DNA from 3 places in the Streptomyces sp. NPDC037290 genome. Region 3 is predicted to be linked to each of the others. Evidence: riboswitches for the same ligand, from Rfam matches in the RefSeq annotation. Region 3 holds a riboswitch; each other region holds the start of a gene.

Region 1 (9,899 bases), on a different contig from region 3:
GGCGGGCTCGTCCACGACGGCGCGTACGTCGGGCTCGGCCGGGGCGCCGACGACGCGCAGCGCCTCGAAGGCCAGGCCGCGCAGCAGGGCGTCCTCGCCGCGCGAGGCGCTGATCAGCTCGGTGACGGCGCTGCCGACGGGGCGGGCGGCGAGCCAGGCGCGGTACTCGGCGCGGGCGGCGTTGGGGCGCAGCTGGGCGCAGCCGCGGAGCATGTCCTCGGCGGACTGCTCGATGTTGCCGGCCGGGCTCTGCGCGGCCACGCAGATCTGCTCCAGTTTGACCCACACCGCCCAGCTGCCCAGCGGCGTGAGGGTGGCCTGGCCGTCGCCGTAGGTCAGCGCGCCCACGGAGGCGAGCGCCCGCAGCGCCCAGTCGAGGAGCGGGGCGAGCGGGGCGTCGACCGGCTGCCCGGCTCCGGCCACGTCCGGCTGTCCCGGGCCGGTCGCGGTCGGCTGGGCGAGGGCGACCCCAGCGGGCTCTCCCGGACCGGGTTCGGTCAGCTGCCGCGCCCCCGGCACGGTCGGCTGCGCAGCCCCGGAGCCAACCGGCTGTCCCGCGTCAGGGTCGGCCGGCTGTCGTGCACCCGGCACGGTCGGGTGCATGGGGCCGGAGCCGTCGGGGTGCTCGGGGCTTGGCCCGTAGGGAACCTCGCAGCGCTCGGTGCGTAGTTCGGTGACCCGCTGCTGGAGCAGGTCGAGCAGTTGCTCGACCGGGACGGGACCGGCGGACAGCTGCAGGAAGGACAGCACCTGAGGCATGGCCGAGACGACCTCGGCGACGGCGGCCGGCTCGTACTCCTCGGGTTCCGGGGAGGCGAGCGACCAGGCGTCGAAGAGGGCGACCCAGCCGCGCAGCACGGCGCTCTCGTCACGGTCCCAGGCACGCAGCCGCCAGCCGGGGCGCGCGCTGTCGCCGTGCACCTCGACGAGTCCGGCGAGGCGTGCGGTGTCCCAGTCGGCGCGGACCTGAGCGGCGCTCAGGCCCAGGTCGGCGGCGGCCCGTTCGGCGGTGGCGGCGGAGAGCGTGGCCTTGCCGTCGGCGGTGGCGCCGTCACTGCCGGGGCCGAGTGCGGCGTCGGCCCAGCGGGCCACGCGGACCGGGCCGGCCAGCCCGGTGCGTGCCATTCTCGCCAGTTCGGCGGGGGCGGGGGTGCCCTCCGGCGGCCGGGGTGCGGGGCGGCGCGGGCGCCGCTGGTTCACAGCTCTGGGGGCGGCGGCCAGGGGTCGCGGTCGGACGAGTCGGAGCCTGGAGTCGCGCGGGATACGGGACGTCACGGGTGCAGTCTTCCGGTTGACGGTCCGAAAACCCAAACGGAATGTCACGGGGGGCGACGGGGCTGGCCAAGGCACGGGGTCGGGTGTGGGACGAGGAGGGGTGATCAAGCCAGTCGTACACCCTTAAACGGAATGCCCGGCACCGGGGCGGCCCGGGGGCCCCGCGTCCCGGCGGCCGGGCGCCTCACATCAACGGGGTCAGGAAGCGGCGCAGCCGCTCCTCGTACTCCTTGGGGTCGGCGTTCCACATCGCCGCGTGCGGGGCCTGCGCCACGGTGTGCAGGGCGACCAGCTCGGGGTTGCGGTGGGCGAGCCGGCGGGAGAACTCCCAGGGGGCCACCCGGTCGTCGGGGCCGTGGAAGATCAGGGTCGGTACGGCGAGCCGGTCGGGGCCGGTGATCTCGGCGACCCGGTCGGCGTGCAGGCCGGCCCGGCCCTGTGCGGCCCGCACGGCGAGCGGCAGCAGCGGCTGCGGGGTGTGGCGGGCCTGGGCGAGGGCGCGCAGTGTGGCCTCCCAGCTGAGCACCGGCGAGTCGAGGACCAGTCCGGCGATGCGCTCGCGCACCGCGGAGTGCTCGGCGGCGCGCAGGGCCATGGTGGCGCCGGTGGACCAGCCGAGCAGGACGACCCGGCGGGCGCCGTAGCGGACGGCGTAGCGGATCGCCGCGTCCAGGTCCCGCCACTCGGTCTCGCCGAGGTGGTTCAGGCCGTCCGGCGGGCGCGGGGCGCCGAGGTCACCCCGGTAGGCCAGGGCGAGGACCGGGAGCCGGCGGCCGTGCAGGAAGCCCATGAGGTTCATGGCCTGTTCGCGGGTGGCGCCCAGGCCGTGTACGGCGATCACCCAGGTGTCCCGGTGGCCGGGCACGAACCAGGCGGGCAGCTCGCCGAGTTCGCCGGGCACGTCGATGTCCGCGTGGTCGAGGCCGAGGGCGGCGGAGGGATTGCCGACGTACAGGTTCGGGGTGAGCCACACCGCGTCGCCGGGGGCGAACGTGCCGTGCGTGACGCGTTCCAGGCGGCGTACGACGGTGTCGGCCGCGTGCTGGGCCGCCTCCAGGACGGGTCCGACGACCGCGTGGGAGCCGTCGCCGGCGAGGCCGTAGGTGCCGGGGCGCAGCGCGGCCAGGTCGCGGGTGAGCATGATCTGGCCGGCGGCCGTGCCGTGCACGGTGAGGCGGGGCTCGGTGGGCAGCGGACGGCCCGCGGGCGCCTTCAGGGCGGCGTCACTGGCGAGCCGGCCGGCGGCCACGGACGCCGCGCCGGCGGCCAGGACGGCGGTGACCGCGGTGGCGGTCGCTCTGACGGGGCGCACGCGTCCAGTGTCCAGGGGGTTGCCGTCACCGGCCAGCCGGAGGGCGGGGCCGGGTGAGGAGCCTCGGGGTGCGGCGGGGGCCGGGGTGAAGAGGCGGGCGAGACGTGCGAGGAAGGGTGGGAGCGAAGGGTTGGGCGGCACTGGGTCACCTCCGTTGGCCGTACCCCTTCAAGCGTTCCCCGACCTCGGCGAGTTGTGCCTCGGTGAGCAAGGACGGGGTCAGACCCGGTGCCGAGGACGCCGTCAGCCACAGCCGGCACATCCACTCCAGCTGGGCGGTGCGGTCGTAGGCCTGGTCGAGGGTCGCGCCGTAGGTGATCGTGCCGTGGTTCTGCAGGAGGCAGCCGGAGCGGCCGGCCAGGGCGCGGAGCATGTTCCGGGCCAGCTCGTCGGTGCCGTACGTTGCGTAGGGGGCGACGCGGACGGGGCCGCCGAGGGCTGCGGCCATGTAGTGGACCAGCGGCAGCTCGGGCACGAGCGTGGAGACCGCCGTTGCGTGCACGGCGTGGGTGTGGACGACCGCGCGGGCGTCGGTGGTGCGGTAGACGGCGAGGTGCATGGGCAGCTCGCTGGTCGGCGCCAGTGTGCCCAGCACCTGGCGTCCGGTGAGGTCGACGCCGGTGATGTCGTCCGGGGTGAGCCGGTCGTAGGGCACGCCCGAGGGGGTGACCAGCACCAGGTCGCCGGCGCGCGCCGAGACGTTCCCCGAGGTGCCGACCACCAGCCCGTCGGCTACGGTCCGCCGCGCCGTCGCGACCAGTTCCGCCCAGATCCGTTCCTGTTCCGCGTCCCGCCGCTGTTCAGCCATGCCGCGATCCTGCCAGCCGCACCCGCGGGCAGGGGGCGGGCGGTGGCTTCCGGCCGGAAGTGCGCACACCCATCCGGGTGGAAATGATCGGGAATCACCCCGTGTGGGCGCCGATTCGGTGATCGCCGAGCCTTCAATGGTCTGCCTTGTCCGCCGGACGAGACCTCGTCCGCCGACCCGGGGAGACACATGGCCCGTGAACGCACTCGCCTCCGTCGCCGCGCCGGTGTCCTCGTGGCGGCCACGGTGGCGCTCGCCCTCGCGGGCACCGCGCCCGCCGCGGCGGGGCCTCCGCCGCCGGCCGCCCCGGGCAAGCCCCGCGGACACGACGTCTCGTCCCATCAGAAGCGCGTGAACTGGCCGGCCGCCCGGTCCAAGGGCGCGCGGTTCGTCTACGTCAAGGCGACCGAGTCCACCACCTACCGCAACCCCTACTTCTCCCAGCAGTACGACGGGGCGCGCAGGGCGGGCCTGATCCGGGGCGCGTACCACTTCGCCCTGCCGGACAAGTCCTCCGGCGCCCAGCAGGCCGCGTTCTTCGTGCGGCACGGCGGCGACTGGCGGGCGGACGGCTGGACCCTGCCGCCGGCGCTCGACATCGAGTACAACCCGTACAACAAGAAGCACAAGTGCTACGGGCTGGGCAAGAAGCGGATGGTCCGCTGGATCCGGTCCTTCAGCAACGAGGTCAAGCGGAAGACCGGCCGCCGCCCCGTGATCTACACGACGGCCCAGTGGTGGAAGCTGTGCACCGGCAACAGCCACGCGTTCTCCAGCAACCCCCTGTGGATCGCCCGCCACGGCACCTCGCGTCCGGGGAAGCTGCCCGGTGGATGGCAGTACTGGACGATCTGGCAGTACGGCAGCAAGGGCCGGCTGCCGGGTGACCAGAATCTCTTCAACGGCCCCAAGAGCCGGCTGCGGACCCTCGCGCGGGGCCGGTAGCCAAGGGACGCCTGGGTCGCGGGAGCGAAACGGAACGGCACCCACTCCCTCCGGACACCGCCACGCCCGCCTCAGTTCATCTTCCGTTCACCCAGGTTGCCTACGTTCATCCAGCCAATGACCTCGAACGATTGCCTGGGTAAATGGAAAGCTTCTCGCTGATCCTCGCGATTGTGGTGGTAACCGCACTCGCGTTTGATTTCACGAACGGTTTCCACGACACCGCCAACGCGATGGCCACCACCATCTCGACAGGCGCCCTGAAGCCCAAGATCGCGGTGGTCATGTCCGCCGCTCTCAATCTGGTGGGCGCCTTCCTCTCCGTGGAGGTCGCGAACACGATCTCCAAGGGTCTCGTCGACGAGACCGGCATCCGTCCCGAGGTCATCTTCGCCGCCCTGGTCGGCGCGATCCTCTGGAACCTCGTGACCTGGCTGATGGGCCTGCCCTCCAGCTCCTCGCACGCCCTGATGGGCGGCCTGGTCGGCGCCACCGTCGCCTCCGCCGGCTTCGGTGCCGTGCACGGCGACGTGCTGGTCACCAAGGTGCTGCTTCCGGCGGTGGCCGCTCCGGTCGTGGCGGGCCTCGCGTCGATGCTCGCCACCCGTTTCTCCTACGGCATCGGCGGCAAGGCCGAGGGCGAGGCCACCCGCAAGGGCTACCGCGCCGGCCAGATCGCCTCGGCCGGACTGGTCTCCCTCGCCCACGGCACCAACGACGCCCAGAAGACGATGGGCATCATCACCCTCGCGCTGATCGCGGGCGGTGCCATCGCCCCGGGGTCCAACCCTCCCACCTGGGTCATCCTCTCCGCCGGCCTGGCCATCGCGCTCGGCACCTACATCGGCGGCTGGCGCATCATCCGCACCATGGGCACGGGCCTGACCGAGCTGGAGCCGCGCCAGGGCTTCGCCGCCCAGACCAGCGCCGCGACCGCCATCCTGGCCTCCTCCCACCTCGGCTTCTCCCTCTCCACCACGCACGTCGTCTCCGGCTCCGTGATGGGCGCGGGCCTCGGCCGCAAGGGCGGCGTCGTCCGCTGGTCCACCGCGACCCGCATGGCCGTCGCCTGGGTGCTCACGCTGCCGGCCGCCGCGCTGGTCGGCGCGGGCGCCGAGTCCGTCACCGACCTCGGTGACTGGGGCACCGCCGCCGTCGCCGTCTTCCTCGTCGCCGCGAGCGCCGCGATCTGGAAGATCTCCCGCCGCGAGGTCGTCGACCACACCAACGTCGTCACCGACACCGAGGAGCCGGCCGGCGTGGTGACCACCGCCATCGCCGCGGTGACCCCGCCCCCGGCGGGCACGATCGTCGAGGACCTGACGGCGACGATCGCCTCCCCGGCCGCAGCCGAGCCCGCGACTCCGGCCGCGCCGCCGGCCACCGTCTGACCCGGTCACCCCGGTTACTGAAGGAAGCATCCCCATGAAGATCGACTGGGCGGCCCTCGGCTCCGTCTTCGGCGTCAGCCTCGCCTTCACGGTGGGCCTGGTGGCCCTGTTCACCCTCGGCATCAACGGTCTGGCCCGGCGCGAGAAGGCCGCGGCCCAGGGCGGCTCCGCCGGCCTCGCCGTCACGGGCGCCTACGTCTGCTTCGCCGCGTGCGCGGCGGCGGTGGGGTACGGCATCTACCTGATCGTCGCCAAGGCCTGACCAAGCGCCAGGAACCAGGCGGTACCAAGGCTCCCCTCCGTCCGTTGCGGAAGGGAGCCTTCGCCGTACCCAGGGGCCACGGGCGCCACGGTGTGGGGATCGGCACACTCTCCCCGCGCAGGTCAACGGCAAGTTGACGGCCGTTCCGGGCGCGTGGTGGACTGCCCAGGCCATGTACGGCGACAGGAGAGGAAGCCGGTGTGAATCCGGCGCGGTCCCGCCACTGTCACCGGGGAAGAACCCCCGGGAGCCAGGAACTCTCACCGCCGACTCTCGTCGAACCAGGGCGCGGATACCCTGAGTGAGGACACGGATCGCCATGCTCGGCTGCCGAAGGACAAGGACCCGCACCAGGCCCGCTCCTGTACCCACGGCCGGCTGAGCCCATGGGTGCCGATCGCACTTACGCGTACGGCGCCGCCGCCGGCCTTCTCGGTGACCTCCTCCTCGGCGATCCGCGCCGCGGGCATCCGGTCGCCGTGTTCGGGCGAGCGGCCGCTGCCGTGGACCGCGCGTTGTGGCACGACCACCGTGGCTGGGGCGCCCTGCACACCGTCGTGTGCGCCGGAGGCGCCGTCGCACTCGGCACGGCGGCCGCACGCGCCGTACGCCGCTCCCCCACCGCCTCCCTCGCGCTGACCGCCGCCGCCACCTGGTCGGTCGTCGGCGGTACGTCACTCGCCCGCGAGGCCCGCGCCGTCGGACGCGCCCTCGAACGCGGGGACGTCGCGGCGGCACGGGCGCGGCTGCCGCACCTGTGCGGCCGGGACCCGCAGGCGCTGGACGCCGACGGGATCGCCCGGGCCGTGGTCGAGTCGGTCGCCGAGAACACCTCCGACGCCGTCGTGGGCGCCCTGGTGTGGGGGGCGGTGGCCGGGGTGCCGGGGCTGCTGGGCTTCCGGGCCGTCAACACCCTGGACGCGATGGTCGGTCACAAGTCCCCCCGCTACCGGCGCTACGGCTGGGCCTCCGCCCGGCTGGACGACCTCGCCGGCTGGCCGGGGGCCCGGCTGACCGCCGTACTCGCCGCCGCGGCCGGGGCCGACCCCCGAGGCGCCCTGCGCGCCTGGAAGGCCGACGCCCGCAGGCACCCGAGCCCCAACGCCGGGCCCGTCGAGGCGTCGTTCGCGGGGGCGCTGGGGGTGCGGCTGGGCGGCACGCTGTCGTACGGCGGCCGGGTCGAGCACCGCCCCGTGCTCAACGGCAGGGCCGGACGCGCCGTCCAGGTCACCGACATCGACCGGGCCGTACGGCTCTCCCGCCGCGTCGGCCTGCTCGCGCTCGGCGTCACCCTCGCCGCGCGCCGACTCGTGAAGGGACGTGGCAAGTGAGCGGGGGTCTCCTCGTCGCCGGCACCACCTCCGACGCCGGAAAGAGCGTCGTGACGGCCGGGATCTGCCGGTGGCTGGTGCGCCAGGGTGTGAAGGTCGCGCCGTTCAAGGCGCAGAACATGTCGCTCAACTCCTTCGTGACCCGTGAGGGCGCGGAGATCGGGCGGGCGCAGGCCATGCAGGCCCAGGCGTGCCGGATCGAGCCGACGGCGCTGATGAACCCGGTGCTGCTCAAGCCGGGCGGCGAACAGAGCAGCCAGGTGGTGCTGCTGGGCAGGCCGGTGGGCGAGCTGAGCGCGCGCGGCTACCACGGGGGGCGCCAGCAGAAGCTCCTGGGCACGGTGCTGGACTGTCTGGCCGAGTTGCGGGGCACGTATGACGCGGTGATCTGTGAGGGTGCGGGCAGCCCGGCCGAGATCAATCTGCGCCGGACCGACATCGTGAACATGGGGATCGCACGGAACGCGCGGCTGCCCGTGCTGGTGGTGGGGGACATCGACCGCGGGGGCGTCTTCGCGTCCTTCTTCGGGACCCTCGCCCTGCTCTCGCCCGAGGACCAGGAACTGGTCGCCGGGTTCCTGGTGAACAAGTTCCGGGGGGATGTCAGCCTGCTGGAGCCCGGGCTGGACATGCTCCAGGGCCTGACCGGGCGGCGGACGTACGGCGTGCTGCCGTTCCGGCACGGGCTGGGCATCGACGAGGAGGACGGACTGCGGGTGTCGCTGCGCGGCACGGTCCGCGAGTCCGCCGTGACCCCGCCCCTGGGTGCGGACGTGCTGCGCGTCGCCGTGTGCGCGATCCCGCTGATGTCCAACTTCACGGACGTGGACGCGCTGGCCGCCGAACCGGGGGTCGTGGTGCGGTTCGTGGACCGCCCGGAGGAGCTGGCCGACGCGGACCTGGTCGTCGTCCCGGGCACGCGCGGGACCGTACGGGCCCTTCAGTGGCTGCGCGAGCGCGGGCTGGCCGACGCGCTGGTAGGGCGGGCCGCCGAAGGACGCCCCGTCCTCGGCATCTGCGGCGGCTTCCAGATCCTCGGCGGGCACATCGAGGACGAGGTCGAGTCGCGGGCCGGCGCGGTCGACGGGCTCGGTGTGCTGCCCGTGCGGGTGCGGTTCGCCCGTGAGAAGACCCTGACCCGGCCGGTCGGGGAAGCCCTCGGCGAGCCGGTCGAGGGGTACGAGATCCACCACGGCGTGGCCACGATCGAGGGCGGGGAGGCCTTCCTCGACGGCTGCCGGGTCGGCCGGACGTGGGGCACGCACTGGCACGGTTCGCTGGAGTCGGACGGCTTCCGGCGGGCCTTTCTGCGCGAGGTGGCCGCCGCCGCGGGCCGCCGCTTCGTGCCGGCGCCGGACACCTCCTTCGCCGCGCTGCGCGAGGAGCAGCTCGACCGGCTCGGCGACCTGATCGAACAGCACGCGGACACGGACGCGCTGTGGCGGCTCATCGAGTCGGGCGCGCCGCAAGGACTGCCTTTCATTCCACCGGGAGCGCCCGCATGAGCACAGTGTTGTTGTTGTCGACCGCCGACACGGATCTGCTGGCGGCCCGGGCCTCCGGCGCGGACTACCGGATCGGCAACCCGACCCGGGTGGACGTCGGGCAGGAGCTGCCGGAGCTGCTCGACGGCGCGGACCTGGCCGTCGTACGGCTGCTGGGCGGCAAGCGGGCCTGGGAGGAGGGGCTGGCCGCGCTGAGGGCGGCCGGGATCCCGACCGTGCTGCTGGGCGGCGAGGCCGTCCCCGACGCAGAGCTGATGGCCGAGTCGTCGGTGCCGGCCGGTGTGGTGGCGGAGGCGCTGAAGTACCTGGTCGAGGGCGGTCCCGCGAACCTGCTGGAGCTGTCCCGGTTCCTGTCGGACACCGTGCTGCTGACCGGCGAGGGCTTCGAGGAGCCGCGGAAGATGCCGGAGTACGGCGTCCACGGCTCGTACGAGGTCCGGGGCGGCCGGCCGACGGTGGGCGTGCTCTTCTACCGGGCGCACGAACTGAGCGGCAACACCGCCTTCGTGGACACCCTGTGCGCGGCGATCGAGGCGAAGGGCGCGAACGCCCTGCCCGTGTACTGCGGTTCGCTGCGCGGCGCGGACGCCGGGCTGTACGAGCTGCTGGCGAAGGCCGACGCGCTGGTCGCCACGGTGCTCGCGGCCGGCGGCACGCACGCCTCACAGGCCTCGGCGGGCGGCGACGAGGAGGCCTGGGACATCGGCGCGCTCGCGGATCTGGACATCCCGGTGCTGCAGGGGCTCTGCCTCACCTCCTCGCGGGCCGCGTGGGAGGAGTCGAATGCCGCCCTGTCCCCCATGGACGCGGCGATGCAGGTCGCGATCCCGGAGTTCGACGGCCGGCTGATCACCGTGCCGTTCTCGTTCAAGGAGCAGGGACCGGACGGGGTCCCGGTGTACCTCGCCGACCCGGAACGGGCCGCGCGGGTGGCCGGGATCGCCCTGCGCCACGCCCGGTTGAAGCACAGGCCGAACGCCGAGAAGAAGGTCGCGCTGGTCTTCACGGCGTACCCGACCAAGCACTCCCGGGTCGGCAACGCCGTCGGTCTGGACACGCCCGCCTCGGCG
Region 2 (9,899 bases), on a different contig from region 3:
GGGTGGTCATTACTGGCAGGCCTCGCAGGACTCGGGGTTTTCCAGGGAGCAGGCGACGGCCTCGGGATCGGCGGCCTGCTGGACGGGGATGGTCGTCCCGCTCTGCGCCCGGGCGGCGCGCGCGATCCGGGTCGCCGGGCGGGAGCGCAGGTAGTACGTGGTCTTCAGACCGGACTTCCAGGCGTACGCGTACATCGAGGAGAGCTTGCCGATGGTGGGCGTCTCCATGAAGAGGTTCAGGGACTGCGACTGGTCCAGGAACGGGGTGCGGTCCGCGGCCATGTCGATCAGGCCGCGCTGCGGGACCTCCCAGGCCGTGCGGTACAGCCGGCGTACCTCCTCGGGGATCCAGGCGAAGTCCTGCACCGAGCCGTTCGCGTCGCGCAGCGCCTCGCGGGTGCGGGCGTCCCACACGCCGAGGTTCTTCAGGTCCTGCACCAGGTAGGAGTTGACCTGCAGGAACTCGCCGGACAGCGTCTCGCGCTTGAACAGGTTCGACACCTGGGGCTCGATGCACTCGTACACGCCCGCGATGGAGGCGATGGTCGCGGTCGGCGCGATCGCGAGGAGCAGCGAGTTGCGCATGCCGACGCGTCCGATCCGCTCGCGCAGGGCCGCCCAGCGCTCGGGCCAGGTCAGCTCCACGTCGTAGTGGTCGGGGTGCAGCACGCCCCGGGCCGTACGGGTCTTCTCCCAGGCCGGCAGCGGGCCGCTGCGCTCGGCGAGGTCGGCGGACGCCTCGTAGGCGGCGAGCATGATCCGCTCGGCGATCCGCGTGGAGAGCCGCTTCGCCTCCGGCGAGTCGAAGGGCAGGCGCAGCTTGAAGAAGACGTCCTGCAGACCCATCGCGCCGAGGCCCACGGGACGCCATCTGGCGTTGGACCGGCCCGCCTGCTCGGTCGGGTAGAAGTTGATGTCCACGACCCGGTCGAGGAAGGTGACGGCCGTGCGGACCGTCTCGTCCAGCCGCTCCCAGTCGATGTCCTGGGAAGCCGGGTCGACGAAGGCACCCAGGTTGACGGAGCCCAGGTTGCAGACCGCGGTCTCGCCGTCGTTCGTGACCTCCAGGATCTCCGTGCAGAGGTTGGAGGAGTGGACCACGTGACCGGGCAGGGCCGTCTGGTTGGCGGTGCGGTTGGCGGCGTCCTTGAAGGTCATCCAGCCGTTGCCGGTCTGCGCGAGCGTGCGCATCATCCGGCCGTACAGCTCACGGGCCGGCATGGTCTTCTTCGCCAGGCCCGCCGCCTCGGCCTTGCGGTAGGCCGCGTCGAACTCCTCGCCCCACAGGTCGACCAGCTCCGGCACGTCCGCCGGGGAGAACAGCGACCACTGCGCGTCGGCGTTGACCCGGCGCATGAACTCGTCCGGGACCCAGTGCGCGAGGTTCAGGTTGTGCGTACGGCGGGCGTCCTCACCGGTGTTGTCCCGCAGCTCCAGGAACTCCTCGAGGTCGGAGTGCCAGGTCTCCAGGTAGACCGCCGCGGCGCCCTTGCGCCGGCCGCCCTGGTTCACCGCGGCCACCGAGGCGTCCAGGGTCTTCAGGAACGGCACGATGCCGTTGGAGTGCCCGTTGGTGCCGCGGATCAGCGAACCGCGGCTGCGGATCCGGGAGTACGACAGACCGATGCCGCCGGCATGCTTCGAGAGCCGGGCCACCTGGTGGTAGCGGTCGTAGATGGAGTCCAGCTCGTCCAGCGGGGAGTCGAGCAGGTAGCAGGACGACATCTGGGGGTGCCGCGTGCCGGAGTTGAAGAGGGTGGGGGAGGACGGGAGGTAGTCGAGCCGGCTCATGAGCCGGTAGAGCGCGGCGACCTCGTCGACGGAACGGGTCGTGTCGTCCTCGGCCAGGCCGCTCGCGACCCGCAGCATGAAGTGCTGCGGCGTCTCGATGACCTTGCGGGTGATCGGGTGCCGCAGGAGGTAGCGGCTGTACAGGGTGCGCAGGCCGAAGTAGCCGAAGCGGTCGTCGGCCTGGCGGTCGATCAGCGCGTCGAGCGGCTCGGCGTGCAGCCGGGCGAACTCGGCGGTCCGGTCGGCGATGAGCCCCTCGCGGTGCCCCACGGCCACGGACTCGGTGAAGGACGTCACGCCCTGCGAGGCGGCCTCGGCGCGGATGGAGAGGGTCAGCAGCCGGGCGGCCAGCCGGGAGTAGGCGGGGTCCTCCGAGATGAGCCCGGCGGCGGCCTCCGTGGCCAGCTCGCGCAACTCCGCCTCGTCAGCGTGCGCCGACCGGCCGCGCAGGGCGGCGGCGGCGACCCGGCCGGGGTCGGCGTCGGGGAGGTCGGCGGTCAGCTCGGTCAGGGTACGCAGCAGCGCGGTACCGGGACCGTCGGTCTCCAGGCCGCTGGCTGAAGCCGGATCTGCTGGCGCGATGGTCACGTGGGGCTCTCCCTCGCTCGGCACGGGGGCCTTGCGGAGGACAGGGGGCAGCCACGAGCGCACACGGCGTCGCGTCCACCGGCCCATTCCACGAGGCCCGGACGTATCGGGACACCCGGACCGGACGGCCGGGCGCGCTGTCGGCAGGTCCTCGGACTGACTCCTGTGCGATGCAGGCACCTTTGGGGCGGGCAGGCACAAGTACACCGTTGCGGGACAGTTCCGGATTCGCACCGGATTCCCCTGCGGCGACAGCGAGCATGAGCATACATCTAGTGCCGGGCTGTCGTGGCACCCCCAGATGTTGTGTCTGTTGTGTGGTGCGGTGGCTTCGGAGCGTCAACTCACCGGTCCCGCGCGGCGGCCGGGTTGCGGGTCGGGCCGTGCGTGTTTCCATGGAAGGTGGGTGCCGGCACCACCGGGGGTCCTCCGTCCCGAGCAGCTCTGGGAGGAGAGCGCACCATGCCCAAGGTCGTGCGCCGCCCGCCGGGCAAGGAGCGACCGCGCAACGCGCCCATGGCGACCCTCCCCCTGAGGGGGCTCGGCCGCCGGGGCCGACGCGTGTACCTGCGCCACTGGCACCGACTGACGGTCCGTTGGGAAGCCCGCCAGGACACCACCCGGCCCAGGAAGTGGCGCAGATGGTTCTCCTACACCAATGCCACCAGGGTCGTCTGGGCCCTGGCCGCGCTCACCGTCCTCGCCTGGATCGGAGAGGGCGTCTACATCCTGGTGGCCCACCACTCGACGTGGTTCGAGACATGGCGGAAGAACAACCAGGGGTTCGACGCCCTCCTTCGCTTCGTCGGCCCCGTCCTCGCCGCCTCGCTCGCCGCCGCGGTCTTCCTGTTCTGGTGGTACGGCTGGACCAAGCGCCGCTATCTCGCGAAGGCACGCCGCAGACCACAGGACCTGGTGGTCACCGCCGGGCCGGACATCGCCGAGATCGTCGGCCGGGAGGAGGTCGCCCAGGTCATCGCCCAGCGGCTGCGCGACCGCGACACCCGCCGCCCGTACCTGCTCGTCGGCGGCGTGGGGGTGGGCAAGACCGCCGTCCTGGTGCGGCTCACCGAACTGCTGGCGGAGCAGCGCGCCGTACCCGTGCCGATCCGGCTGCGGGACGCCACCGGCCCCGGCCTGAACTTCGAGCGCATGGCCAGACAGCGCTTCGCCGAGGAAGCGCCCCAGGGCATCCTGGCGCGCACCAAGACGGAGCGGGTCTGGCAGCAGCTGCTCGCCGACGACAAGGTGGTCGTCATCGCCGACGGCCTGGAGGAGGCCGTCCTCGACGAGGATCTCCAGGAGGACCGGAACAACATCATCCGCAAGGCCATCGAGCGTGCCCACGAGGAGAAACTGCCCCTCGTCATCGCCTCCCGGCCGCACAGCCCGCTGGAGAGCACCCCCGCCGCCATCGTGGAGCTGGAACCGTTGAGCGAGGAGGCGGCGCTCCACTTCGTCAAGGCGCACATGCCGGACACCGACGAGCGCCGCCTGGACTGGATCGTGGAGACGGCGGAGGTGACCGAGTCGCCCATCTATCTGCACATCGCCCGGGAGCTGCACCACCACGGCGCCCTGGAGCGCGACCGGCGCAACGACCCGCGGCGGCTGGACACCCGCAGCTGGGACCGCAGTCAGCTGCGGTTGTGGCTGCTGGAGACATGGGAGCGGGCGCTGCTGGAGGGCCTGCTGCGCGAGGACGTGGCACTGGGGCCGCGGGAGCGCCGCGACACCCTGGAGGTGGTCTCCGCCCTGGCCTGTACCGGACTGCTCCAGGACACGCTGGAGGTCGGCTTCACGGAGCTGCTGGACCGGGACGTCCACCCCGGCCGGGCCCGGCGGGTGCGGGCGCAGGCCGAACACCTCTGGGAGCAGCGGGGCTTCGACCGGTACGGCAAGCGCGGGAACGCCTTCTCCGAGTGGCACCGCGAGCGGGTCTGGAACCTGCTCTGCGCCCGGGTGAGCGGGGAGGTGAGCAGGAGGCTGCGGGAGGGGAACCTGGGCCAGTGCCACGCCGTCATGGCCCGCTTCGCGAGCCATGCCGACAAGCTGAGGCTGGTGGAGGGCTTCGAGCAGAAGGTCCGCTTCCCGCACAGCATCATCCAGGCGTACTTCGGCTACCGCATGCTGTACCGCCTGGGAGAGCGCGATGCCGGGGAGCTGATCGAGCAGGCGCTGCAACCACCCGGTCCCAGCCGGGAGTTGCTCATCTCCCTGGTGCTGCTGTCCCGCCGGCGGGCGGCGGACCGCTCCGCCGTGCACGGCGGTGTCACCACCGAGCTGAAGCGGGAACTGAGGGAGCGGTGGCGGCGGGCTCCCGTGCACGGGCGCCCCATGGCCCACCGGCTCCTGACGGCCGCCAACCGCCGCCCCGCCGACCCGAAGGCCCTCGACCTGTACACGGCGGCCCTGGAGGTCGAGAGCGTGGAGGACACCCCGAAGCTGCTCGACGACATCGTCCGCACGGTGCACCTCAGGTGGCGGAGCTTCAAGGGGGACCAGCGCACCCTGGAGGAGGCGAAGCTCGGACTGCTCAGGCAGCTCGGTACGGCGCTGCGGTCCGTCTCCGGCAGGGTCGACACGACGGCGCTGTACCGGGAGCTGTTCGAGATGGGCATGGAGGAGCCCTGGTACGCCATACGCCTGGCGGCCGCCCAGGAGTTCGGCAGCGGCGGCAACCCGGCGTTCGCCGTGGTCCGCGAGAAGATCGGTGTGCACACCGACCCGGTGCAGGAGTACAACAAGAAGGTCGGCGACCTGAAGACCTGGAAGAGACAGCGGTACGCCGTGTGGGCGGCGGACATGCGCAGGGCGAGGGCCGCCCGCGCCTCGTCCCGGGCCGACCTCATCGACCGGCTGCAGCGCCGGCGGCGGGCGGTCAACCGGCGCTACCGGGAGCAACGTGTCGCGCTCCTGCGGGAGTTCGTCATGCGGGCCTGGATGATCCCCATGCTCCTGGGCTCCGTCGACGACGCCCATCGTGACGAGGCCCGCGAACGCCTCACCAAGTGGCTGCGCCACCTGGACCCGCGGCAGACCGGCGGCACCCCCGATCTGCCGCTCGCCCTGGAGACCGCCCTGGCCCAGGGCTTCAAGTACGCGGCCAACCGGCGCACGCGCCACCCGCACACCTACCCCGGCGCCCGTGCCGACCTGATCCGGCAGGCGGAGACCGTACTGCAGCAGAGCCGTTGCTGGTACGCCCAGCTCAACCTGCTCCAGGCGCTGTGCCTGTGGGAGCTGCCGGACAGCGCCGGCCGCCGGGAGCAGGACGGGTGGCGTCTGGAGGGGCTGGTGGTGGCCGGCGTCGGACAGGGTCGGTGGGGCCGGGCGTCCGGGGGGCCGGTGGAGGCTGGTGTTGGGCGGGTCGGTGGGGGAGGGGTGTCTGGAGGTTGGTGGGGCTGGCGTGGGCGGGACTGGTTGAGGGGCTGACGTCTGGAAGGGGCGGGGGTGGCTGGCGCCCGGGGTCGTGGTGGCTGGCCTCGGGCGGGCCGGTGGGGGGGGGGGGGGGGGGGGCTGGCATGCGGCGGGAGTGGTGCGTGGCCGGCGTCGGACAGGGTTGGTGGTGGCTGGCGTCGGCGGGACCGGTACACGGTCTCGACATCGACAGCGCGGATCACATGGCGGCCCTGGCCTCCGGCCTGTACTCACTCGGCCGCAGCGCTGGCGTCCGCTTCGGCGACGGCGGGGACGTCCCCAGGTCGTCCTGGTGAGTCGCTGGGGTCAGTTGGAGAGTGGTGCCGGGCAGGGGCAATTGTGGATCGGCGTCCGGCAGGGCCTGTAGGGGACTGGCGTCCGCCGGGCCGGTGAGGGATCGGTGTTCGGGGGGAAACGGCAGCGGGCCGCCGTGTGTCTGGGGTTCGGCGGCCCGCTGCGCGGTGCTGGTGACTCGTGCCGGACAGGACCTAGTGGCCCGCCCCCGCCGTCGCCGGCGGCATTTCCGCCTGCACGCCGGGGTCACCCGCGTCCGCCGTGTAGTCCTCCGGCCTGGTCTCGTCGACGCCCTCGGGGGCCTTGACGGCCCTGAGGACGACGGTGAGGACCACGGCCACGGTGACGTTGAGGACGAACGCCGTCAGGCCGATGTAGCCGATCTCGCCGATGCCGGGGATCTCCTTCGCCGAGCCGCCGAAGTGCTTCTGCGTCGGCGAGGCGACGCCGTACGCGGCGACCGTGCCGTACACCATGCCGACCGCCCAGCCGCCCAGCAGGGCCCAGCGGTGGAACCAGCGCGTGAACAGGCCGCCGACCAGGGACGGGAACGTCTGCAGGATCCAGATGCCGCCGAGGAGCTGGAAGTTGATCGCGACCGTCTTGTCCATGGTGAGGACGAAGACCAGCGCGCCGACCTTCACCAGCAGCGACACGAACTTCGAGACCTGTGCCTCCTGCTTCGGCGTGGCATCCGGCTTGATGAAGTCCTTGTAGATGTTCCGGGTGAAGAGGTTCGCCGCCGCGATCGACATGATCGCCGCCGGCACCAGCGCCCCGATGCCGATCGCCGCGAACGCCACGCCCGCGAACCAGTCCGGGAACATGTCCTCGAACAGCTGCGGGATCGCCAGCTGCCCGTTGGTGACCTTGACCCCGGCCGCGATCGCCATGAATCCCAGCAGCGCCAGCAGGCCGAGCATCAGGGAGTACAGCGGCAGGATCGTGGTGTTGCGGCGGATCACCTCACGGCTCCTGGACGACAGGGTCGCGGTGATCGAGTGCGGGTACATGAACAGCGCGAGCGCGGAGCCCAGCGCCAGCGTGGCGTACGTCCACTGGCCCGCCTGTGGCGGGGCGAGCGCCCCGCGCGGCTTGCCCGTCGCCGGGTTCACCTGGCTGAGCGCGTGGCCCGCCTTGGCGAAGACGTCGTCGAAGCCGCCCAGCTTGATCGGGATGTAGATGATCGCCACCGCGATGACGATGTAGATCAGCGCGTCCTTGACGAATGCGATCAGGGCGGGGGCGCGCAGGCCGGAGGAGTAGGTGTACGCCGCCAGCACACCGAAGGCGATCAGCAGCGGCAGGTCCTTCACGAACCAGTTGGTGTTGTCACCGCCGCCGACGCCCATCACGTCCAGCACCGCCTGGATGCCGACGAGTTGGAGCGCGATGTACGGCATCGTCGCCAGGATGCCGGTCAGCGCCACGGCCAGCGACAGTCCCTTGGAGCCGAAGCGGCCACGGACGAAGTCCGAGGTCGTCACGTAGCCGTGCTTGTGGGACACCGACCACAGGCGCGGCAGGAAGGTGAAGATCAGCGGGTAGACCAGGATCGTGTACGGCACCGCGAAGAAGCCGGACGCGCCCGCCGCGTAGACCGCCGCCGGTACGGCGACGAAGGTGTACGCCGTGTACAGGTCGCCGCCGAGCAGGAACCAGGTGATCCAGGTGCCGAACGACCGTCCGCCCAGGCCCCATTCGTCCAGCGAGTGCTCGTTCTCGGCCCTGCGCCAGCGTGCGGCGAGGAAGCCCATGACCGTGACGGCCAGGAAGAAGAAGATGAAGACGCCGAGCGCGACGCCGTTGACGCCGTTCTTCACTTCGCCTCACCGCCCTTCCGTACGGCGCGGGCGCGCTGGTCGCGCTGCCACAGCTGGTACGCGAGCAGGGTGAGCGCGGTGGAGATCAGCACCCAGAGCATCTGGTACCAGTAGAAGAACGGGATCCCGATGAAGGCCGGGTCCGTCTTGGCGTAGGAGCCGACCCAGAGCATCGCCACGAAGGGTGCGACGAGGCAGAGGGCGATGATCACCCGGGCCGGCGTGACGACCGGTGGTCTCACTTCAGGTGTTTCGGACATGCCACGGCTCTCCGTCCCCTCGCTGATCACCTGTGTAATGCGCAGGCAATCTAGGTGACGGTGTCGGGCCAGTGGAAGACCTCGTCCGTATATCGGTATATCGATTCAGCGAACGGCCACGAGCCTTACTCGACGGGCCTCTTGAGGCGCGCGACGAACTTGTACCGGTCGCCTCGGTAGACGGACCGCACCCACTCCACCGGCTTGCCCTCGCGGTCCAGGGAGTGGCGGGAGAGCAGCAGCATCGGCAGGCCCACATCGGTGCCGAGCAGGCCGGCCTCGCGCGGGGTGGCCAGCGAGGTCTCGATGGTCTCCTCGGCCTCGGCGAGGTGGACGTCGTAGACCTCGGCGAGGGCGGTGTACAGGGAGGTGTACTTCACCAGGGAGCGGCGCAGTGCCGGGAAGCGCTTGGCGCTCAGGTGCGTGGTCTCGATGGCCATCGGCTCGCCGTTGGCCATGCGCAGCCGCTCGATGCGCAGCACGCGGCCGCCGGCGGCGATGTCGAGCAGCCCGGCGAGCCGGTCGTCGGCGGTGATGTAGCCGATGTCCAGCAGCTGCGAGGTCGGCTCCAGACCCTGTGCGCGCATGTCCTCGGTGTAGGAGGTGAGCTGGAGCGCCTGGGAGACCTTGGGTTTGGCGACGAAGGTGCCCTTGCCCTGGATGCGTTCGAGCCGGCCCTCCACCACCAGTTCCTGCAGGGCCTGGCGGACGGTGGTGCGGGAGGTGTCGAACTCGGCGGCCAGCGTGCGCTCGGGCGGCACCGGCGTGCCCGGGGCCTGCGTCTCCGTCATGTCGAGCAGGTGCTTCTTCAAGCGGTAGTACTTGGGCACGCGCGCCGTACGGACGGTCGTGCCGGCCTCGGTCTCCGCACTGCTGACGTCGGTGCTCATGCTCTGCCTTCCCGGCTCCGGATGCCGAAAGCGACCGACTGACATCGGCCACGGATCACATCGTGGCACGGGTTCCTTTCCCAGGATGCCACCCGCACGCTCCGTGATCTCCTCTCTATACCGTCGCGATCCGGACTGGTCTAGGCCTACGAGCCTAGATCCCCTGCCAGTCCGGCTTGTGGGCGAAGGTGTGCCGGAAGTAGTCGGCCAGCTTCAGCTTGGACGCCGCGGCCTCGTCGGCGACCACCGTGGCGTGCGGGTGGAGCTGCAGCGCGGAGGCCGGGCACACGGCCGCGACCGGTCCCTCGACGGTCGCGGCGACCGCGTCCGCCTTCCCCTCGCCGGTCGCCAGCAGCACCAGGTGCCGGGCCTCCAGGATGGTGCCGATGCCCTGGGTGATGACGTGGTGCGGGACCTGCTCGATGTCGCCGTCGAAGAAGCGGGCGTTGTCGACGCGGGTCTGCTCGGTCAGCGTCTTGATCCGGGTGCGCGAGGCGAGCGAGGAGCAGGGCTCGTTGAAGCCGATGTGCCCGTCGGTGCCGATGCCGAGCAGCTGCAGGTCCACTCCGCCGGCCTCGGTGAGCGCGCGGTCGTAGGCCTCGCACGCCGCCTGGACGTCCTGGGCGGTGCCGTCGGGTCCGAGGAACGCGTCCATGCCGATGCCGAGCGGCTCCAGCACCTCCCGGCGCAGCACCGAGCGGTAGGACTCGGGGTGGTCGGCGGGCAGCCCCACGTACTCGTCGAGCTGGGCGATGCGCGCCCGCGAGGTGTCGACGGCGCCGGAGCGGACCTTCGCGGTCAGCGCCTGGTAGACGGGCAGCGGGGTGGAGCCG
Region 3 (9,899 bases):
GTGATCTGTTGCGCTGGGGCGATCGTAGTTCTTGGACTGGTGCCGCTGGCGGCTCTCTCGTCCCGGGCCTTGGTGTCCGCGGAGATTCTTCGACCGAAGGGGTCGCGGATGCTCCATCTGGCGGATTGGTCCGTGTCGTGGACGTTGTCGACGGATCCTCGCCCTGTGAGCGTCCAGGGTCTGCATGGACTAGGAGCCCAGTGGGGGATGCATCCGTCCGATCACCCTCGCAGACGACCGCCGGAGAGGCTACTCGGCGATGGCGTTGCGGGTGCGTTGGCAGTGGCGCCTTGCCTTCATGCGGTTCCCGAGACCCGCGCCTCCCTGGAAAACCTGGTCACCGCCGCCCGTACCGTCCGCGGGGAGCTGCCCGCCTCCTGACCCTGACCGGACGATCTTTCGGACCGGGGCTCCACGAGCATGGGCCCCGACCCTCGTGTCCGCCGGGAGAACGCTGACGGCCGAGTATCCCTACTCGGCCGTTGGCACCGGGCCGGGTTCCAGGTTGGGATGGACGCCCTTCGGATGAGCATGGCATCGCGCAGCGTCCCGGGGCGCGTCACCCGCAGGGTCTGCTGCGCGGACGACCAGGCTCGAGAGCGGCGACGCCGCCGAAGGCGACCCCGTAGACGAGGACACCGGTGGCGAGGCCGGCGGTGGACTGCAGGGAGCGGGAGACGACCTCCATCTCATGCTCGTGGGAGTGGGCCTCCTCGAAGCTGATCGCCTTGCCGACGTTCGGCTCACCGAGGAGGTATGCCACGACGAGGGCGAGCACGCCGGCGGCGAGGCCGGCGAGCATGCCCCGTACGAGAAGGTTCCGTACGGTTGCGGAGTTCATGGGCGTGCGGTGTCCCCCCGCGTCAGTGGCAGGGGAAACCGAGCCGATGGCGGGCGTCGTGCACCCACTCGTGGACGCCGGTGCCGTTGAACACGGAGGTGGCGCCCTGCTCGGCGCCGACGAAGTAGACCAGGACCAGCATCAGGAATGCCGAAGAAGACCGCCCAGGGAGCTGTCTGACGCACGGGACGCCGCAGGGGGCGTCCCGCATACAGTGGCGCGACCGTGCCGGGTTCTCACCGGCTTCCGTCTCGCCGTCGGCGATATCGGACAGACCGTACCGCGCGCCGCGTGCACGGCCAAGACCGCCTCAGCCTGGCGTGATCTTCCACTCGCACCAGGCGGGGCGGAACGGGCTCCATGGGAAGAGGGTTCGGCCAGCCTCAGTCAGACCTCGCGATTTCGAGTCTGCAAGCGCCCCGGATTCGAAGCGACCAGCCTCCTGTCGCGCGCAAGCCTCAGGAAACCGCGGTGCGCCGCGGTGGGGTGAAGACGTACAAGTCGAGGATGTCCGGCAGTGGCGCCACGCCTGGACCACCGGCACGGACCCAGGTGACGATGTCCTCGGTCGCGTCCGGATCGTTGACGAGCCCGAGCCAGACCGGCCGGGCACCGGCGGCACGGCCCGCGGCGGACGGCTGCACGACGATGACGTTGGCCTGATCGCACACGTCGAGGCACTCCGAGATGCGCACCGGCACCTCCGCCCGCAGTCGCGCGGTCTGTGCGGCGTGATCCACTCCGGTCACCTTGGGACTCCCGCAGCAGCAGTCCCGGCACACGACGACCCGGCACGGCACCGATTCACCCACCTGCGCGGCCTGGACCGATGTCTCTTCTGACGGCGTCTCCGGCATGGCACACCACTCCCCTCCCGGGGAGATCCGCCCCGGTGTTCGTCGAGGAGGCGACCGCGTGAGTGTCCTGGCTCCCGGGTCGCCGCTCGCCCCGCCTTCCCACCCTGTCCGGGCGGTGGCCGGAACTCGCTCACCGGTCACAGTGGCGGGACCACGCCGGATTCTCACCGGCTTCCTCGAACCGCCGTCGCCTGTTGTCACCGGTCATGATCTCAAATCCGGTCAGCGCTGTCGTCCGACGATGACGCCGTTGACCGGAGTTGCCCCACCGTCGGTCGGCGCCGTCCCGGTGCCGGCCGCTGGGACCGGTCAGTGGATGGCGAACGCGACCAGCACCAAACCCCAGGGCGCGAAGATCACTGGAGCTGATATGAGCCAGCCCATCCTCCAGGAGGTCCTGGACCCGATGAAGACGCAGAACAGCGTCATCAGGATGGTGTAGATCAGAAAGGCGTATGCGATGACCCCCGCCCCCGAACCCACCGCGCCTCCTCGTGAGATCTGCCGCACGGACGACGGCAGTTCCTTCTCGACTCATGAATTGAACATGTTCATAATTCTGTGAGTCAAGCGTCGAGGGGAAGAGCGAGACCCGATGCCGTCCCGGTTACTGCCGGCACAACGCCAATGCCCGCCACCGCGGCGTCCCGTCCGCAGAACGACGTGAACTCGCCCGCATCCGCAGCCAGAAAGCGTCCACTCGGTGGCCGACCCCTGTCAGCGGCGGCAAGCGCACCACTCCTGAGCCCAGAAGCCGGCGCGCTCACCGCAAGGGACGCGGCAGCTGGGGCGGCAGACCCCCCGGCTTCGACAAGACGATGTACGAGCGCAGGAACGAAGCGCCGGAGTCGGCGCGGCCCGGGCATTGCGCACTCGCACCTCGCTTGCAGGCGTCACGATTCCGCGAACGGGCCGGTGGCGACAAAGCGGTGGAGTTGGCGGGCGAAGCTCTGCGCCTCCTCCGGGGGCCAGGAGGCGAGGGACGCCTCGATGATAGTGGCCAGGCGCTGCCGGGTGGTCTTCACCGCCTGCTGTCCGGTTTCGGTCAGGGCGAGCAGGGTGGCGCGGCGGTCGTCGGGGTCGGGTTCGCGGCGCAGCAGGCCGGCTTCCTCCAGGCGGGTGGCGCGGCGGGTGACGCCGGAGCGGTCGAGGCCGATTTCGCCCGCGAGGTCGGCAGCGCTGCACGGGCCGGTCCGGGCGAGCCCACTGAGGACGGGGTAGGTGGTTTCGTCCACCGCCTCGCCCAGGCCGTCCGTCAGGCGCGCGTAGAGCCGTGCTCGGGTGCCCCGCCTGAGCAGAGCTCCAAGGGCGTCGGCGATCTCGTGTCCCACATCGTTAGGCATGACCCAAGAATAGCGTGCGCGACGCACGCAATCTGTAGTACGGTGCATGTGCGTGCTCGGCGCACGCACTTTCTGCCGAAACATGAACACCAAGGGGACCGTCATGACCACCGCCGGCAACCGCACCGACGCCCGCGCCGCCCTCACCGACCTGCTCCTCACCCCGGGCCTCGACCTCGACGAGGCCGCCGACCGGCACTTCGCCCCCGACTACCGCCAGCGCACTGACGGAAGCTGGGCGGACCGCACCGAGTTCCTCGCCCACATCGCCCACCTGCGCACGGTCGTCGCCGGCGGCTCGGTGGAGGTGCACGACGAACTCTCGTCCGGCGATCGCTACGCCGACCGCCACACGATGGAGGTCATCAAGACCGACGGCTCCACCGTCCGCATGGAGGTCTACCTCTTCGCCGAGTTCGCCCCCGACGGCCGTTTCCGCCGCATCGAGGAGACCACCCTCATGCTCGAAGGCGCCGAGCACGACCGGAACCTCGGCAGCGCTCGCTGAGCCACTTTGCCCACCTGACGCCACGAGGCCGCCCCTGTCCCAGCACATCGGCGCGCCGCCGTCACGGCGCATCGTCCCAGAAGTGAGAGGAAGTGGTTGTCATGCTCGATGTGCTCATCGCCGGGGCCGGCCCGGTGGGACTCTGGCTCGCCGCGGAGTTGCGCCTGCACGGGGTGGAGGTGACCGTCGTGGAACGCCGGGCGGCACCGGACGGACGGTCGCGCGCGGTCGGCATGCAGGCCGGCACGCTGGACACCTTCGCCACCCGCGGCCTCGCGGAGCGGTTCATCGAACGCGGCACCCCGGTGCCGACCGGCCACTTCGGCGCGGCGACCACCCGGCTGGACTTCTCCACAGTCGGGGCGGTGCACCCGTTCATGCTGGCGCTCGGTCAGTCCGTCACCGAAAAGGTCCTGGAGGAGCACGCACTCGCCGTGGGCGCCCGGGTGCTGCGCGGGGAGGAGGTCGTCTCGCTCACCCAGGGGCCGGATGCCGTCGAGGCGGTGATCCGGGCCGCCGGTGCCCACCGGACCGTGCGGGCCCGCTGGGTGGTGGGCTGCGACGGCACCCGCAGCGCGGTGCGCCAGGCGGCCGGCATCGGCTTCCCCGGTCAGGACACCACCATGACCGGGTGGCTCGCCGACGTCGAACTGGACGATCCGCCCACGGGGCCACTGTCCGCCACCGGGCCGGCCGGGTCCCTCCTGGTAGCCCCGATCGGCGACGGCGTCCACCGGCTGGCGGGCCTGTCCACGGCCACCGTGCACCGCGGCACCGGTGACCCGCTGACCCTGGAGGAGGTGGGCGAGCAGACCCGCGCGCTGCTGGGACGGGACCTGGGCATCCGCAACCCCCGGTGGCTGTCGCGCTACGGCAACGCCACCCGGCAGGCCGCGCATTACCGGGCCGGACGGGTCCTGGTGGCCGGGGACGCGGCGCACATGTTCTTCCCCGCCGGTGGGCAGGGCATGAACCTCGGCATCCAGGACGCCACCAACCTGGGCTGGAAGCTGGCCGCCACCCTCCAGGGCCGGGCGCCCGGCGGACTGCTCGACAGCTACGACGCGGAGCGGCGGCCGGCCGCCCGCGCGGTCATCCACAACACCCGGGCGCAGCTGGCCCTGTTCGCGGCGGCGAGCCCGGAGCAGATCGCGCTGCGCGAGGTCTGGTCCGCCGCGCTGGCCGAACCGCGGACCAACCGACAGTGGGCCCGAAGGATCGCCGGCTTCGACGAGCCGCTCCCCGCCGGCACCGCACCCGGCGCGCACCCGCTGACCGGCACGCGGCTGGCCGGCCTCGCCCTGGATGTGGCCGACGCGCCCACCGCCCACCCGCTGATGCATCACGGCCGACCGCTGCTGCTGGACCTCGGCGGAACGCGGACGCCGTGTGCCGCACCCGGTCTGGACCGCCGGACGGTAGGCGTCAATGCCGAGGAGTCGCATCCGGTCTGGCGGGACGTCACCGCCGTCCTGGTCCGGCCGGACGCCCGGATCGCCTGGGCCGGTACCGACACCGACCCGCAGCGCCGGGCCGCGGACTGCAGCGCGGCCCTGCGCACCCTGTGCCGCTGAACGCCGCTCGATGAGCCCGCCCGTCGGCGGCGTTTGGGAACACTTATGCCGGATTCGGAAAATGGCGCCCGGTCACCTTGCACGGCAGGAGCCCCCGGCGGTGGCCCGCCCGGATCAGAGGTCAGTGAACACGCGCGGGTGCGCCGGCGCGGTGCCGCAGCATGTGCGACCTCGCGAAGGAGCTTGCCGTATGACGTACCATCAGGATCCGGCCACCCGTGGGTTCAGCGACGTCAACGACGATCTTTCCGCCAGTGCTGCGGACATCCTTGAACCCGCCCTCTTCGCCGACATCCACCGCGTGGACGTCCCTCCCATGGACCAGGCGAAAGCCATCCGGGAACTCGTACGGGTCCATGGCTCCCAGGGCCAAGTGGCCAAGCGGTTGGGGAGGACACCAGCCTGGGTGTCCCAACGCCTGGCACTGCTGGAGCTCACTTCGGAGCTTCAGGAGAGAGTCGAAGCGGGCGAGTTGAAGGTGGAGCACGCCCGCCGGATCGGCCGACTTCCCAAGGCGGAGCAGAAGGCCGAGGCGGAGAAAGCTCTCAATGCCGTCAAGACCCCGGGGCAGGGGCGGCGCCGGCCCGGGGGCGAAGGAACTCTGCCGTACGACGACGCACTCCACGTTGTCCGGCACCTTCACCTGAAGATGGCTACCGAGCACTTCGTCCAGGGCGCACGAGTGTGGATGAAGATCCTCCGCGAGCAGCACCCTGAGGAGTACCAGACGCTGCTGCTTGAGCTGCACGGCCAGGTGCGCGTTGACGAACTCGCTCGCCCCCAGCGCTCCTGAACGACGACCTCGCCCGGCCGCAGTCAGGCCGGCCAGTCCGGGCCCTCCTGGCCGATGAGTTGCTCGTGTTCGCCCTGGGCGGGGGCCGCGCGGACCTCCTGCAGCAGCCAGGTGTTGCGGCAGTGCCGTGCGGGAGTGGGCGGCAGCAGCGGTGCCACCCGCTCCCCCAGGTCGTCAGGAACAAGATCCCCACGCACTCGGGACACCTGCCGACCAAGATCGCCGAGGACAGGACCCGCGACTCAACTCCCTGAAGCGGTCAGTAGGGAGGCACGGCCCGCGGTGCCCACCGCTGTGCGCGCCGCCGCCACGAATGCCGCGATCGCCGGGTGGGTGCCGCCGCCCGCACGGAAGGCGACCTTCGAGCGGCGGAAGAGGGGCAGCCGGGTCAGGACCACGTCCTCGGGGGCGTGTGCGGTGGCCATCTCCGGTACGAATCCGGCGCCTTGCCCGATGGCGGCCAGTGCCAGGACCGTACGGAAGTCGTTGACCTGGTGGCGGATGCGCGGCTGGAACCCGGCCGCTTGACAGGCCCGTACGGCCATCGCGTGGCCGGTCGTACCGTCCCGGGCGGTGATCCATGGGGACGCGGCCCACGGTCCCAGCAGCTCCGCCAGCGTGTCGCCGCAGGCGGCAGGACCGGTGGCGAGAGCGCTGTCGGCGGAGCCGCCCGTGGCCAGGTACATCGGCTCCTCCAACAGGGGCACCTGGTCGACCGTGGTGTCCGGTGACGCGGGCACGAAGTCGTAGTCGTGGACGAGGGCCACGTCGAGTTCGCCGGCGCGCAGGCCGTCGGAGACCCGCGCCGAGTCGATCTCCCGCACCATCGGCTCCAGCGCGGGATGCCGCCGGGCCAGTTCGGCCAGCGTGGCGGGCACGATCGCGGGGCCGCCAGAGGGAAACGTCCCGATCCGCAGCGGCCCACCGATGCCCTCGCGTGCCCCGGCCAGCTCGGAGACCGCCAGTTCGAGGCGTTCGAGGACGGCGTCGGCGTGGGTGACGAGGGTGCGGCCCGCGGGGGTGAGCACCACCCGTCTGCCACTCCGTTCCAGCAGGGGTACGCCCGCCTCGCGCTCAAGCACGCTCAGCTGCTGGGAGACGGCCGAGGCGGTGAAGGTCAGCGCCTCGGCGACGGCCGCGATGGTGCCGCGTCGGTCCAGTTCGCGCAGCAGGTGGAGACGTCGGACATCAAGCATAAGGTGAGCTTACGCATAGGCGAAGAAACATGAACTGGATCTACTGGTTTGCGTCGGTCAGGCTGGGCGCATGAAGCCCGAAGCGAACCTCACCGGCCTGTTTGTCCCCTTGGTGACCCCGTTCACCGACGACCTGCGCCTCGCCCCGGACGCGCTCGCCCGGCTCGCCCATGAGGCGCTGTCAGTCGGCGGGGCGCGCGGACTGGTCGCCCTGGGCACCACCGCGGAGGCGGCCACGCTGACCACCGAGGAGAAGCAGGCCGTGGTGCGTATCTGCTCGGCCGCCTGCCGGGCACACGGAGCTCCGCTGATCGTCGGCGTCGGCACCAACGACACCGCCGCCGCGATCACGACACTGCGGGAGCTCGCGCAGAGCGGTGACGTCGCCGCGGCGCTGGTTCCCGCACCGCCCTACACCCGGCCCGGCGAGGCGGGAACCCTGGCGCACTTCACGGCACTCGCCGAACACGGGGGCCTGCCACTGGTCGTCTACGACATCCCGTACCGCACCGCTCAGCCCCTCAGCACCCGAACCCTGAACGCGCTCGGGCACCTGCCGGAGGTCGTCGGCGTCAAGTACGCGACCGGCGCGATCGACGCGGCCGCGATGGAACTGCTGGGCTCGCCGGCACCGGGCTTCGCGGTGCTCGGCGGTGATGACGCCGTCATCTCTCCGCTGCTCGCGGCGGGCGCCCGCGGCGGCATCCTGGCGTCGGCCAACGTCCGCACCGCTGACTACGCCGAGCTGATCTCGCTGTGGCAGCGCGACGCCACCGGACCGGCCCGCAGGCTGGGAGCCGAGCTGGCCCGGCTGTCCGCCGCGCTCTTCGCCGAGCCGAACCCGACCGTCATCAAGGGGGTGTTGCACGCCCAGGGCCGCATCCCCAGCCCGGCCGTCCGCCTGCCGCTGCTGGCCGCCTCCGCCGATTCGGTCCGGCGGGCGGCGGACCTGGCCACCACCCGGAGCCACCGAGCCCACGAAGAGGCCGCGGCCTGACACAGGCACATGGTCCCCCCGAAGGGGACAGCGAGTCTCCCCGGAGGATGTTCATGAATTCCCAGGTGCAGCCATCCACCAGGGCCGGCCGGCCTCACACACTCCTTGGTCGTGGTGTGCGAGGTCGAACTGCACGTCCACCACCCCTTCGACGGCCCGCGCCAGGCGCACGGCCATGGGACCCAGTGCCGTGTCACGGACGTGGCAGGGCCGAACGGACGTTGCAGGGCCGAACGGCCCCGCACAGGGACCTGCGGCCCCTGACCCCGCGAGGGCTGGGTCACCACTCTGGATTCGGATCCCTCGCCCGGAAGGTGGAGACCATGGCCCGCAGCATCACCGTAGGTCTCGACGGCTCGCCCGAAAGTCGGGCCGCCGCCGAATGGGCGGTGCGTGAAGCGAGTCTGCGCTCCCTGCCGCTGAAGCTTCTGCATGTCTTCGAGCCCATGTCCGGGGCCCGGAAGCGACTGCTCGGCAGCGAGAGCGTCGAGGGCTGGACCGAGAGGATCCCACGTGAGGGGGCGGAGCGCCTCCGGCTGCGCCACCCCGGTGTCGAGGTGATCACCGATCGGGTCACCGGCAAGCCGGCCGAGGCCTTGGTACAGGCGGCGGACGCCGCAGAGCTGCTGGTGCTCGGCTCACGCGGCTACGGCGTAGGGTCGTCAGGGCTCGGTCAGCCTGGCCGTCGTCGCCCACGCCGCACGTCCGGTGGTACCGGTCCGGGCCGGGGAACAGGCAGCCGACGAACACAAGACGGGCCCCGCGGGTGTCCCGTCGGCCGCGACCGCCTTCCGGCCCGTCGTCGTCGGCCTCGGCACCGATCACCCGGACGAGACGCTCCTGGGGTTCGCCTTCGCCGCCGTGCGCCGGGACGCCTCCCTGAGGGTCGTACACGCCTGGTCCGAGCCGCCCACCTCGTTCTGCCGCTTCTCCGGTGACGCCGAACTCCAGGACTCACTCGAGCGCCGGCGGGCCACCGCCCTGACCGAGGTACTGCGTGGTCGCCCCTGTTGCCGTGTTCGCGCACGACTGACTCACTGGAGGAGGAGAACCCATGAAGGCAGTGGTCGCGCGGGTGCTCGGCGGACCTTTGGCCATCGAGGAGCCCGTCGACCCCGGCACGGGACGGTGAGCACGATGGACCTTCCGATCGTCGTGGGCGTCGACGGCTGCGAACCGAGCCTGGGGGCTGTGGACTGGGCGGCCGACGAGGCCGCCCTGCGCGGGGCGTCGCTCCGGCCGGTGTACGCCTCGCTCTGGGAACGGTACGAAGGCGCCCTGCTCGCCCAGGAACCGGACGAGCCGTCGGAGGAGGTGATGGCCCAGGACGTCGTGGACACCGCCCGACAGCGAGCCCGGCACCACCAACCCGGCGTGAAGGTCACCACCGACGTGCTGCCCGAGGCGCCGGAGTCCGGACTCCTACGAGAGAGCCGCACCGCCCTCGCGGGCCTGGCGGTCGCCGGGCACGCGCACTGCCCGGTGATCGTGCTGCGTGGCAGCCACGACGACCAGGGCCGCCCCGGAACCCGAGGGCGCATCGTCCTCGGCGTGGGTGAGAAGCCGACGGGCTCGGCCGCCGTACGGTTCGCGACCGAGGAAGCCGTGCTGCGGGGAGTGCCCCTGGAAGCCGTACGGGCCTGGCGGCGGCCCGCGCACGCGACCACCGGCCACCCTCCCCCAGACTTCGTCCGGGGGCGCCCCCAGCTCGTCGGGGAGCCGGCGCACCGCCACACCGTCGAGGGCCACGCCCTCGACGCCTTGCCGGCCGCCTCGCACGAGGCTGACCT

The links. Region 3 has a riboswitch for cobalamin ahead of ACZ7HQ_RS14045 ((2Fe-2S) ferredoxin domain-containing protein). Riboswitches for the same ligand answer to the same signal wherever they lie in the genome.
Region 1: another riboswitch for cobalamin. It lies ahead of ACZ7HQ_RS05545 (cobalamin biosynthesis protein); the one in region 3 lies ahead of ACZ7HQ_RS14045 ((2Fe-2S) ferredoxin domain-containing protein).
Region 2: another riboswitch for cobalamin. It lies ahead of ACZ7HQ_RS22810 (ribonucleoside-diphosphate reductase subunit alpha); the one in region 3 lies ahead of ACZ7HQ_RS14045 ((2Fe-2S) ferredoxin domain-containing protein).

What each region holds. Positions count from the first base shown of each region.
Region 1 is NZ_JBVJVZ010000001.1:1,204,316-1,214,214, reverse strand. Features, by position in the region: gene ACZ7HQ_RS05575 (hypothetical protein) at 1-1,125, opposite strand, end outside; gene ACZ7HQ_RS05570 (alpha/beta hydrolase) at 1,460-2,587, opposite strand; gene ACZ7HQ_RS05565 (class II aldolase/adducin family protein) at 2,733-3,395, opposite strand; gene ACZ7HQ_RS05560 (lysozyme) at 3,585-4,340, shown strand; gene ACZ7HQ_RS05555 (inorganic phosphate transporter) at 4,484-5,731, shown strand; gene ACZ7HQ_RS05550 (hypothetical protein) at 5,766-5,993, shown strand; cobalamin riboswitch at 6,133-6,273, shown strand; gene ACZ7HQ_RS05545 (cobalamin biosynthesis protein) at 6,380-7,324, shown strand; gene ACZ7HQ_RS05540 (cobyric acid synthase) at 7,321-8,829, shown strand; gene cobN (cobaltochelatase subunit CobN) at 8,826-9,899, shown strand, end outside.
Region 2 is NZ_JBVJVZ010000006.1:199,065-208,963, reverse strand. Features, by position in the region: gene ACZ7HQ_RS22815 (ribonucleotide-diphosphate reductase subunit beta) at 1-10, opposite strand, end outside; gene ACZ7HQ_RS22810 (ribonucleoside-diphosphate reductase subunit alpha) at 10-2,379, opposite strand; cobalamin riboswitch at 2,505-2,647, opposite strand; gene ACZ7HQ_RS22805 (NACHT domain-containing protein) at 2,842-5,814, shown strand; partial or broken gene ACZ7HQ_RS22800 (roadblock/LC7 domain-containing protein) at 5,970-6,077, shown strand; gene mctP (monocarboxylate uptake permease MctP) at 6,288-7,916, opposite strand; gene ACZ7HQ_RS22790 (DUF3311 domain-containing protein) at 7,913-8,176, opposite strand; gene ACZ7HQ_RS22785 (GntR family transcriptional regulator) at 8,302-9,066, opposite strand; gene nagB (glucosamine-6-phosphate deaminase) at 9,221-9,899, opposite strand, start outside.
Region 3 is NZ_JBVJVZ010000003.1:718,949-728,847, forward strand. Features, by position in the region: partial or broken gene ACZ7HQ_RS14035 (CbtA family protein) at 596-841, opposite strand; partial or broken gene ACZ7HQ_RS14040 (CbtB domain-containing protein) at 864-1,056, opposite strand; gene ACZ7HQ_RS14045 ((2Fe-2S) ferredoxin domain-containing protein) at 1,300-1,698, opposite strand; cobalamin riboswitch at 1,738-1,918, opposite strand; gene ACZ7HQ_RS14050 (hypothetical protein) at 1,949-2,140, shown strand; gene ACZ7HQ_RS14055 (MarR family winged helix-turn-helix transcriptional regulator) at 2,592-3,041, opposite strand; gene ACZ7HQ_RS14060 (nuclear transport factor 2 family protein) at 3,145-3,549, shown strand; gene ACZ7HQ_RS14065 (FAD-dependent monooxygenase) at 3,651-5,123, shown strand; gene ACZ7HQ_RS14070 (ParB/RepB/Spo0J family partition protein) at 5,314-5,916, shown strand; gene ACZ7HQ_RS14075 (hypothetical protein) at 5,940-6,113, opposite strand; gene ACZ7HQ_RS14080 (LysR family transcriptional regulator) at 6,159-7,112, opposite strand; gene ACZ7HQ_RS14085 (dihydrodipicolinate synthase family protein) at 7,183-8,109, shown strand; gene ACZ7HQ_RS14090 (universal stress protein) at 8,433-9,047, shown strand; gene ACZ7HQ_RS14095 (universal stress protein) at 9,247-9,899, shown strand, end outside.